2 regions of the Streptomyces anthophorae genome follow, and region 2 is predicted to be linked to the other one. Evidence: riboswitches for the same ligand, from Rfam matches in the RefSeq annotation. Region 2 holds a riboswitch; the other holds the start of a gene.

The links. Region 2 has a riboswitch for S-adenosylmethionine ahead of thrC (threonine synthase). Riboswitches for the same ligand answer to the same signal wherever they lie in the genome.
Region 1: it holds a riboswitch for S-adenosylmethionine, as region 2 does, so the genes downstream of both, ACNYS0_RS29050 (aminotransferase class V-fold PLP-dependent enzyme) here and thrC (threonine synthase) in region 2, are expected to answer to the same signal.

The regions. Positions count from the first base shown of each region.
Region 1 covers NZ_JBLWQQ010000001.1:6,405,964-6,411,323, reverse strand. Annotated here, with positions in the region: gene ACNYS0_RS29060 (SLC13 family permease) at 1-207, shown strand, start outside; gene ACNYS0_RS29055 (glycerate kinase family protein) at 227-1,420, shown strand; gene ACNYS0_RS29050 (aminotransferase class V-fold PLP-dependent enzyme) at 1,372-2,757, opposite strand; SAM riboswitch class IV at 2,933-3,066, opposite strand; gene trpD (anthranilate phosphoribosyltransferase) at 3,154-4,218, opposite strand; gene qcrB (cytochrome bc1 complex cytochrome b subunit) at 4,351-5,360, opposite strand, start outside.
Region 2 covers NZ_JBLWQQ010000001.1:4,184,679-4,190,038, forward strand. Annotated here, with positions in the region: gene ACNYS0_RS18760 (cold-shock protein) at 66-272, opposite strand; gene ACNYS0_RS18765 (ubiquitin-like small modifier protein 1) at 731-1,006, opposite strand; gene thrC (threonine synthase) at 1,043-2,344, opposite strand; SAM riboswitch class I at 2,363-2,517, opposite strand; gene ACNYS0_RS18775 (glucosyl-3-phosphoglycerate synthase) at 2,679-3,626, shown strand; gene ACNYS0_RS18780 (DUF7927 domain-containing protein) at 3,665-5,360, shown strand, end outside.

The sequences.
Region 1 (5,360 bases), 2.2 Mb from region 2:
CTCGCCTCCACCGCCGCCGCGGGCTTCTGCCACACGCTGCCCGCGTCCGCGAAGCCGGTGACGCTGTTCGCCGCGATACCCGGCGTACCCACCTACACCCCGCGCGACCTGCTGCGCCTTTCCGCCGTCCTGGCCCCGCTCACCGCGGCCGTCGTCCTGCTGTGCGCGCTCGCCCTGTGGCCGCTGCTCGGCGTCCCCGTCCGCTGAACCCTCCCTGGAGTCCGACGTGTTGACCCATTTCGCCATCGCCCCCAGCGGCTTCAAGGAGTCCCTGTCCGCGGGTGCCGCCGCCGAGGCCATCGCCGCGGGCGTACGCCGCGTCGTCCCGGGCGCCGAGATCGACCTCATCCCCCTCGTGGACGGCGGCGAGGGCACGGCCCGCGCGCTGGCGGCCGAGGCCGGCGGGCGCCTGGTCGCGCTGCCCGCCACGGGCCCGGTCGGCCAGCGCGTCGGCACGCACTTCGCGCTGCTCCCCGACGGCACCGCGGTCGTCGAGATGGCGGCCGTGGCCGGGCTCTCCCTCGTCCCGCGCGAGCTGCGCGACCCGGGCGCCACGACGACGTACGGCGTGGGCGAGCTGATCCGCGCGGCCCTCGACGCGGGCGCCCGCCGCATCCTCGTGGGCTGCGGCGACTCCGGCACCTCGGACGGCGGCGCGGGTGCCCTTCAGGCCCTCGGCGCCCGGCTGCTCGACGCGGACGGCCTGCAACTCCCACTCGGGGGCCGGGAGTTGGCGCGTCTGCGGCGCATCGACCCGAGCGGCCTCGATCCACGCCTGAAGGACACCGAGATCCGGGTGGCGTGCAATCCGTTCAACGTGCTGTGCGGGGAGCGCGGCGTCGCCCGCGTGTTCGGCCCGCAGAAGGGCGCGACGCCCACACAGGTCGAGCAGCTGGCGGCCGGCCTCGAACACTGGGCACACGTCCTGACGCGTGATCTGAAGGTACGGGACGACCTCTTCACCGGCCCCGGCACCGGCGCGTCCGGCGGGCTCGGCGCGGGCCTCGCCGCGCTCGGCGCCCGGCTCCTCCCCCGCTTCGACGTCCTCCTCGACCACCTCGACCTGGACGCCCGCCTGGCCCGCGCCGACCTCGTCGTCACCGCCGAGGGCGCCCTCGACCACCAGACGCCGCGCGGCAAGGTCCCCGCCGAAGTGGCCCGCCGCGCCAAGCGGTCCGGCCGCCCGGTGCTCGCCCTCGCGGGCACCATCGGCGACGGCGCGCACACGGTGACGGCCACCGGCGTCGACGCCTACAGCTCGATCCTGCCCGCGCCCGTGACGCTCGCGGAGGCGCTGGGCAGGGGCGGCGAGTTCCTCACCGACGCCACCGAGCGCGCCCTGCGGATGATCGTCCTCGGCTCCCGGCTGCCTCAGGCGTTGGTGGTGTCCGGCACGCAGCGCCCGTCCTCGGTGCGGTAGTTCCAGCGGGCGCCGTCCCGCACCAGCTCCTTCACGGCGGACACGAACCGCTCCACGTGCTCGTCGGGCGTCCCGGCTCCGAAGCTGACGCGGATGGCGTTGAGCGACTTCTCGCCCAGCGCGGCCTCCGGGGCGCCGCACTCGCCCTGCTGCTGCGGGTCGGAGCCGAGCAGCGTGCGCACCAGCGGGTGGGCGCAGAACAGGCCGTCGCGGACCCCGATGCCGTACTCGGCGGAGAGCGCGGCGGCGAAGTGCGAGGAGTTCCACCCGTCGACGACGAAGGAGAGCACGCCCACGCGCGGGGCGTCGTCCCCGAACAGGGAGAGCACCTTCACCTCGGGCACCTCCGCGAGCCCGTCCTGGACCTTCTGGATCAGGTACTGCTCGCGGGCCACGAGGTTGTCGAACCCGGCCTCGGTGAGCGCCTTGCAGGCGGAGGCGATGGAGTACACGCCGATGACGTTCGGGGAACCGGCCTCGTGGCGGGCCGCGGTGGTCTGCCACTCGACGTCGACGCCGCCGTCGACGCGCCGCGCGACCTTCTTGGAGGCGCCGCCACCGGCGAGGTACGGCTCCGCGGCCGTCAGCCAGTCGGAGCGGCCCGCGAGCACGCCCGAGCCGAACGGGGCGTACAGCTTGTGCCCGGAGAAGGCGACCCAGTCGACGTCCAGGTCCTGGACGGAGACGGGGTGATGGGGCGCGAGCTGCGCGGCGTCGAGCACGATGCGGGCACCGTGCGCGTGAGCGGCCGCCGCGAGCTCGCGCACCGGCCAGAGTTCACCGGTGACGTTGGAGGCGCCGGTGACACAGACGAGGGCGGGGGCGCCGCTTCCCGACGGGGTGGCGCGCTCGGCGAGGGCGCGCTCCAGGGTGTCGACGGCCTCGCCGGGCGTACGCGGCGCGTTGAGGTACGTGACCCGCGCGTCCCGCCAGGGCAGCAGCGAGGCGTGGTGCTCGGTCTCGTAGACGAACACCTGGCAGTCGGCGGGCAGCGCGGCGGCGAGCAGGTTCAGCGAGTCGGTGGTGGAGCGGGTGAAGACGACCTGGTCGTCCTCGCGGCAGTCAAGGAACTCGGCGACGGCGACCCGGGAGTTCTCGAACAGGTCGGTGGACAGCTGCGAGAGGTACCCGGCGCCGCGGTGCACGCTGCCGTAGTACGGCGCGTAGGCGGCGACGTCGTCCCACACCCGCTGGAGGGCCGGTGCGCTGGCCGCGTAGTCGAGGGCGGCGTAGCTGACCTCGCCACCGGTGACGAGCGGCACGGTGACGTCCCGGCCGAGGACGGGGAGCGGGGCGATGGTCTCGGTACAGGCGGCGGCGTCGACGGAAACAGACATGGGTGAACTCCCTGGCGCGGTAAGCGAATTGACCATGCCGGAGCTCTGGACGACAGTGCTCGACGGCATGGAAAAAAGATGAAACGGGTACGCGGAGGCGGGGCCGGAACGCCCTATCGCATTCGCTTGCTCACGAGACTGCTCCCTTGAGGACCAGGACCCCAGGGTTGCGAGGGGTCCGCGCTTGCCACGCGCCTTGCTGCGCACGGCCTGGTCTTCACCCAGGGCACCCCGCCACGGACGGAGGGTTGCCGGACAGCGGGCTGGGGCCTTCTGCAGTGAATAAACACAGCGCTGTCACTCATGACCTTGAAGAGCATCTTGCCACACGTCTCAGAAACAGCAAGGGCGCAGTCCAGGATCCGGACTGCGCCCTGCGTCACATCTCGTACGCGCCTACCTGTTGCTGGCCGCCACCCACCGCTCAAGGGCGGCCTTCGCCGCTCCCGAGTCGATCGACTCGGCGGCCCGGTCCATGCCGGCCCTGATCTGCTCGACGAGCGTGCCCTCGCCGGGCCGCACGGCCACAAGGGCCGCCGCCGCGTTCAGCAGCACCGCGTCGCGCACGGGCCCCTGCTCGCCGTCGAGGAGACGCCGGGCGACCTCCGCGTTGTACGAGGGGTCGCCGCCGCGCAGCGCCTCGATGGGCACGATGCCGATGCCGACGTCGCGCGGGTCGAAGGACTCCTCGCGCACGGCGCCGTCCCGCACCACCCATACGCGCGAGGTCCCGGTGGTGGTCAGCTCGTCGAGCCCGTCGTCGCCGCGGAACACCAGGGACGAGTTGCCGCGCTCGGCGAAGACCCCGGCCACGATCGGCGCCATCCGGGCGTCGGCGACACCGACGGCCTGCGCCTTCACCTTGGCCGGGTTGGTCAGCGGGCCCAGCAGGTTGAACACCGTGCGGATGCCGAGCTGCCCGCGCGCGGCGCCCGCGTAGCGCAGCGCGGGGTGGAACTTGATGGCGAAGCAGAACGTGATGCCGGCTTCCTCGGCGACCTCGGGCACCCGCTTCGGCGACAGGTCGAGGTTGACGCCCAGCTTCTCCAGTACGTCGGAGGAGCCCGAGGCGGAGGAGGCGGCGCGGTTGCCGTGCTTGACGACCTTGGCGCCGGTGCCCGCGACGACGATCGCGGACATCGTGGAGATGTTGACCGTCTTGGCGCCGTCGCCGCCGGTGCCCACGATGTCGACGGTCTCGCCGGGCACCTCGATCACGTTGGCGTGCTCGTACATGCCGCGTACGAGACCGGAGATCTCCTGCACGGTCTCGCCCTTGGCGCGCAGCGCCACCGCGAACCCGGCGATCTGCGCGTCGGTCGCCTCGCCCCGCATGATCCGGTCCATCGCCCACGCGGTGTCGTCGGCGCTCTGGTCACGGCCTTCGAGGAGGCCGTTCAGGACGGCGGGCCAGGAACGGCCCGCCGCGGTGTCGCCTCCAGCGGGGTTCAAAGCGCTCATGGCCGCTCCTGTGTGCTTCTGTGGGTGAAAGGTGCTGCGGCCCCACCCTATCCAGGTCCCGGGACCGCAAAGAGCCCCCGTCCAGGCAATGGACGAGGGCTCCCGCTGTGGCTTACAGCGACGGATCAGAGATCAGTGGTGGCCGTGGCCGCTGGTGATCTCCTTGTACTCCTCGGCGGTCGGCTTCGGGATCTGGTTGTTCTCCCCGTAGTAACCGCGCGAGAGCTTGCCGCGCAGCTTCTGGAGCCGCGTGACCTTGCGCTCGACACCGTTCTCGTCGACCGTCGGGCCGATCTCGACCGGCGCGTACTGCTCGTGCGCCGTGAGCGTGTGCAGGGCCTCCTGGTCGAGCGGCTCGTGCACCTCGATGAACTCACCGTGCGGCAGGCGCTTGATGATGCCGGACTCGCGTCCGTGCAGCACCTTGTCCTTGTCGCGGCGCTGGAGGCCGAGGCAGATCCGCTTGGTGACGATGAAGGCGATGACCGGGCCGACGAAGAACGCGATCCGGACGAACCAGGTGATCGCATTGATCGACAGGTGGAAGTGCGTGGCCCAGAGGTCGTTGCCGCCACCGATGAGCAGCACCAGGTACCAGGTGATCCACGCGACACCGAAGGCCGTACGCGTCGGAGCGTTGCGCGGGCGGTCCAGGATGTGGTGCTCGCGCTTGTCGCCGGTGACCCAGGCCTCGATGAACGGGTAGACCGCGATCGCGACCAGGACCAGCGGGAAGATCACGACCAGCGGGATGGCCACGCCCAGGACGAGCGTGTGACCCCAGAAGTCGATCTCCCAGCCCGGCATCACTCGGATCAGGCCCTCGGAGAAGCCCATGTACCAGTCCGGCTGGGCGCCCGTGGACACCTGGTCGGGACGGTAGGGACCGATGGCCCAGATCGGGTTGATCGTGGCGATCGCGGCGACCACCGCGATGACACCGAAGACCAGGAAGAAGAAGCCGCCCGCCTTGGCCATGTAGACCGGGAGCAGCGGCATGCCCACGACGTTCTTGTTGGTCTTTCCGGCACCCGCGAACTGCGTGTGCTTGTGGTAGAAGACCAGGATCAGGTGCGCCGCCATCAGGCCGAGCATGATGCCCGGCAACAGCAGGATGTGGATCGAGTAGAACCGCGCGACGA
Region 2 (5,360 bases):
CGGTTACCCGGGAGACGAGCCCTCCATGACGTGCGACGTACAAGCTTGCAGTCTGACGCGCGCGTTCAGCCGGCGGCCACGCGGACCATGTCGGCCTGCGGCCCCTTCTGGCCCTGCGAGATCTCGAACTCGACCCGCTGCCCCTCCTCGAGGGTGCGGTAGCCGTCCATCTGAATCGCGCTGTAGTGGACGAAAACATCCGCACCACCGTCGACCGCGATGAAGCCGTACCCCTTCTCCGCGTTGAACCACTTGACGGTGCCCTGAGCCATGCCTAACTCCCCTATTACTGGCCCTTGCGCAGGACCGCACTTCGCGGACCCGGGTCAGACCTCACGCCCCATGGGATATGGGGGTGTGCGCCGGAACGCGTCGACCGCGGCTGAATGTATCTGCCCAACTGCCGTCTGCAACAGGTCAATCGGACGAGAATTCTGGGCACGCCAGATCGGGGAAACCGGGCCAACTCACCGGATCCCGGGGCAAGCCGGGCCGCGTAAATGCCATAAAAGGCCCGAAAGGGCTGGACACTTTGGCTACTTCTTGTCGGGTCGCGGGCGAGAACTCATATGCGCCCGTCATGCACCGTGCGGGGAAACGCAGCAGCTTCCCCAACTGTACCGCGCTCAACCATGCAGAATTGCCCCCTCCGTTTCTCTCGCGGAGGGGGCAATTCGGATAACTCTGCGTAGACCCGCAAAAGATCAGCGGCCGACGCCGTGCTTGATGGTCAGCCTCCGGCGACGGCGGGAATGATCGAGACCCCGGCGCCGTCCGGCGTCGCCGTCTCCAGGCCCTGCTCGAAGCGGACGTCGTCGTCGTTCACGTAGACGTTCACGAAGCGGCGCAGCTTGCCCTGGTCGTCGAGGACGCGGGCGGCGATGCCGGTGTGGTTCTTCTCGAGGTCGGCGATGACGTCGGCGAGGGTGGCGCCCTCGGCGGCGACCTCGGACTGCCCGCCCGTGTAGGTGCGCAGGATGGTGGGGATACGAACGTTGACGCTCATGGCGGTAACTCCTGTTGCTACAAGTGTCGGTCGGACTCAGAGGTCGGCGGCGAGGCCGGCCTCACGGAACGCGTCCAGGCTCGGCCGGATGGTGGCGGTGGCCTGAGAGGACTCGGCAACCGCGTCGAGCGTCTTGAGCCCGTCACCCGTGTTCAGGACCACCGTGGTGAGCGACGGGTCGATCTGGCCCGCCTCGATGAGCTTCTGCGTGACGCCCAGGGTCACACCGCCGGCCGTCTCCGCGAAGATGCCCTCCGTACGCGCGAGCAGCTTGATCGCGTCGACGACCTGCTCGTCGTTCACGTCCTCCACGGCGCCGCCGGTGCGGCGCGCGATGTCGAGGACGTACGGGCCGTCGGCCGGGTTGCCGATGGCGAGGGACTTGGCGATGGTCGTCGGCTTCTGCGGGCGCACCACGTCGTGGCCGCCCTTGTAGGCGACGGAGACCGGGGAGCAGCCCTCGGCCTGGGCGCCGAAGAGCTTGTAGGGCTTGTCCTCGACGAGGCCGAGCTTGATCAGCTCCTTCAGGCCCTTGTCGATCTTCGTGAACTGGGAGCCGGACGCGATCGGGATGACCAGCTGGTCCGGGAGCTGCCAGCCGAGCTGCTCGCAGATCTCGTACGCGAGCGTCTTGGAACCCTCGCCGTAGTACGGGCGCAGGTTGACGTTCACGAAGCCCCAGCCCTCGCCCAGCGGGTCGCCGATGAGCTCGGAGCAGAAGCGGTTCACGTCGTCGTAGTTGCCCTCGATGGCGACGAGGTCACCGCCGTAGACACCGGCCATGACGACCTTGCCCTGCTCCAGGTCGTGCGGGATGAACACGCAGGAGCGGAAGCCGGCGCGGGCGGCCGCGGCGCCGACGGCGCCGGCCAGGTTGCCGGTGGAGGAGCAGGAGAGCGTGGTGAAGCCGAAGGCGCGGGCGGCCTCGATGGCCTGCGCGACGACGCGGTCCTTGAAGGAGTGCGTCGGGTTGCCGGAGTCGTCCTTGACGAACAACTTGCCCTCGGCGACGCCGAGTTCACGGGCGAGGTTGTCGGCCTTGACGAGCTTGGTCCAGCCGGGGTTCAGGTTCGGCTTCTCGGCGACATCGGCCGGGACGGGCAGCAACGGAGCGTAACGCCAGATGTTGGCGGGTCCTGCCTCGATCTGCTTGCGGAGCGCCTCGGGGTCGCCCACCGGCAGGTCGTATGCGACTTCGAGCGGTCCGAAACACTCGGCGCAGGCGAAGACGGGGCCGAGCGGGACGACGGCGCCGCACTCGCGACAGGAGAGGCCGGAAGCCGGACCGAGATCAACGGTCTTCGCGGTCGTTTCGGTGGCGACAGTCTGTACAGCCATGAGAGGCGAGGCCCTTTCTCCTCATCTTCCTCGCGACGCATCTCGCCGCGAGACGGATTTGGCACCTTCACTAGCCGGGAGCCTCGCGGGCGCACTGCGATGTGCGGACGAGACCGGCTGGAGGGTTGCCGGGGCTTCAACGGGCCGTATCCCTCTGCCCCTCTGGATGAGCGGTATTCGATTGTGTGGATTCAGTTGTGTACGGCAGGCGACCCCCGACATGCGATGGTCACCGGCCTTGTTCAAGACTGTAACCGAAGGCCCGGACCCTTGAGATAGTCGTCCGAACCGCGAGATGGATCACATGTCGATCCTGAGGGAAGGAACCCAGACCGTGCTGGAAGAGGTCGAGCGCTGGCTGAGCAGGCGCTCCTGGGCCGTGACGGATCACCCCCTGCACCGGTCGCTCGCCGCCAAGCACGCGTCGGGGCAGACCGTGAGCGTCGTCCTGCCCGCGCTGAACGAGGAGGGGACGGTCGGCGAGATCGTCTCCGAGATCCGGCGGACGCTGATGACGGACGCGGTACCGCTCGTCGACGAGCTCGTCGTGATCGACTCCGGCTCCACCGACCGCACCTCGGAGGTCGCCGCGGCGGCCGGGGCGCGCGTGGAGCACCGGGACACGATCCTGCCGCGGGTTCCGGTCAGGGCCGGCAAGGGCGAGGTGCTGTGGCGCTCCCTGTTCGTCACTTCCGGTGACATCGTGTGCTTCGTCGACGCCGATCTGAAGGAGTTCTCCGCGGACTTCGTCTCCGGGATCGTCGGCCCGCTGCTCACCGAGCCGGGCGTGGACTTCGTGAAGGCGATGTACGACCGCCCGCTGGACGGGGCGGCCGGTCAGGGCGGCCGGGTGACCGAGCTGATGGCGCGGCCCATCCTCAATCTGCACTGGCCCCAACTGGCCGGATTCGTCCAGCCGTTGGGCGGCGAGTACGCGGCCCGGCGCTCGCTGCTCGAACGGCTGCCGTTCCCTGTCGGGTACGGCGTGGAGCTCGGCCTGCTCGTGGACGCGCTGCACACCGTGGGCCTCGACGCGCTCGCCCAGGTCGACGTCGGCGTGCGCAAGCACCGGCACCAGGACGGGCAGGCCCTCGGCCGGATGGCGGCGGCGATCTACCGCACCGCCCAGCTGCGCCTCGCGCGCGGGCACCTCGTCAGGCCGGTGCTCACGCAGTTCGAGCGCGGCGACGACGGTTTCGAGCCGCGCGTGCACCCGGTCGACACGGAGGAGCGTCCCCCGATGATCGAAATCGGTGAGTACGCGGAGCGTCGCGTGGCATAAGCGCGGAATAATCGTATCTTTTGCCTAAATTGCCCTTTATGTTGCTTAGACATCTTCAGGGCAAGGCGGCCTGTGCCGTCGCAGCCGCCCTCGCCGCCTGCATGGCGGGACTGGCACCGAGCCCCGCGTCCGCGGATGTGGTCTCCCCCTTCGCGAAGCGCTACGACGAATCGATCTACGGCGACTTCAAGACCATCGGCAACACGGTCATGGGCTGCCCGACGGACGACGCCACCATGGCCGCGCGCTGCGCCGTCGCCGCGAACGGCGAGGGCAGGGACAACAACAACACCTTCGTCATGCAGCGGATCAACACCGCGGGCACGACGGACGGCTACGGCTCCAGCACCGGCCGGGTCACCATCCCGCCCGGGGCCAAGGTGGCCCACGCCCGCCTCTTCTACGGCGGCAACGACGGCACGTACAAGGGGCCGAGCGGGGCCCAGCTGAAGCGCTGCGACATCTCCGGCGCCGATGTGGACCCCTCGCCCGGCGAACCGCTGGACACGGCCCCCGCGGTCGGCGTGAACGGCACGGCCCCGACGAAGGTCTCCCCCGAGAACCTGGTCCAGGACCCCGCCTCCACCAGCGGCCCGCACTACTACACGGGCGAGGCCGACGTGACGGACCTCTTCAGCGGGGTCACCGGCACGGGCACCCCGGTCCCGGTCTCGGTCGGCGACATCTGGGCGCCGACCGGCAAGGGCTGCGTGGGCGGCTGGTCGATGACCGTCGTCTACAAGTACGACGCCCCGAACGAGACCTACGCCCCGGACCGCCGCAACGTGTACATCTACGGCGGCCACGTCCTCCAGCGCTCCACCTCCCCGGCCACCCGGGTCACCGTCGACGGCTTCTACCGGACCTCCGGCACCCCGCACGCGAGCGTCACCGCGTACGAGGGCGACTGGAACACCCCGGGCGACAAGTTCGCCGTCGGCGGCCAGAACATCCCCGAGTCGCACACCGGCAACACCAACAACTTCTTCATCTCCGAGGACGACGGCGCCCTCGACCCGAAGATGGTCAACAACCTGAGCATCGACGCGAAGGAGTTCGACGTCACGGGCAGCGGCTCCACGCGGGCCGCCGGGGACGAGCCGATCCCGGTCGGCTCGACCTCCACGACGCTGGACTTCTCCACCAAGGGCGACACCTACGTCCCCTCGGCGCTCGCCCTGTCCGTCCCGGTGCCCGACCTGGAGATCTCCAAGACGGCGAGCCCGGCGAAGGTCGAGCCCGGCGACACGGTCACGTACACGGTGAAGGCGAAGAACGTCAGCCGGCTGCCGTACCCCAACGCCAAGTTCACCGACGACCTCACCGAGAACCTCGACGACGCGACGTACAACGGCGACGCGAAGGCGAGCATCGGGGACGTCTCCTACACCGAGCCGAAGATCAACTTCACCGGTGACATCCCCGCGGGCGAGACCGCGACCGTCACGTACTCGGTGAAGGTCAACGACCCGGTGAGCGGCGACGGCAAGCTCACGAACAGCGTCACCGCCGACACCCCGCGCACCAACTGCGAGCAGGGCTCCACGGACGCGCGGTGCGGCATCGCGCCCGTCATCGAGCGGGAGGAGCCGGCGCCCTCGCCGACCAGCCCGACGCCCACCCCCACACCGACGCCGACCCCGACGAAGCGGCCGGGTGAGCAGACGCCCGAGCCGACCCCGACCCCGTCGGCGAGCAGCCAGAGCCCGCAAGCCCGGCCCACCCCGCCGAACC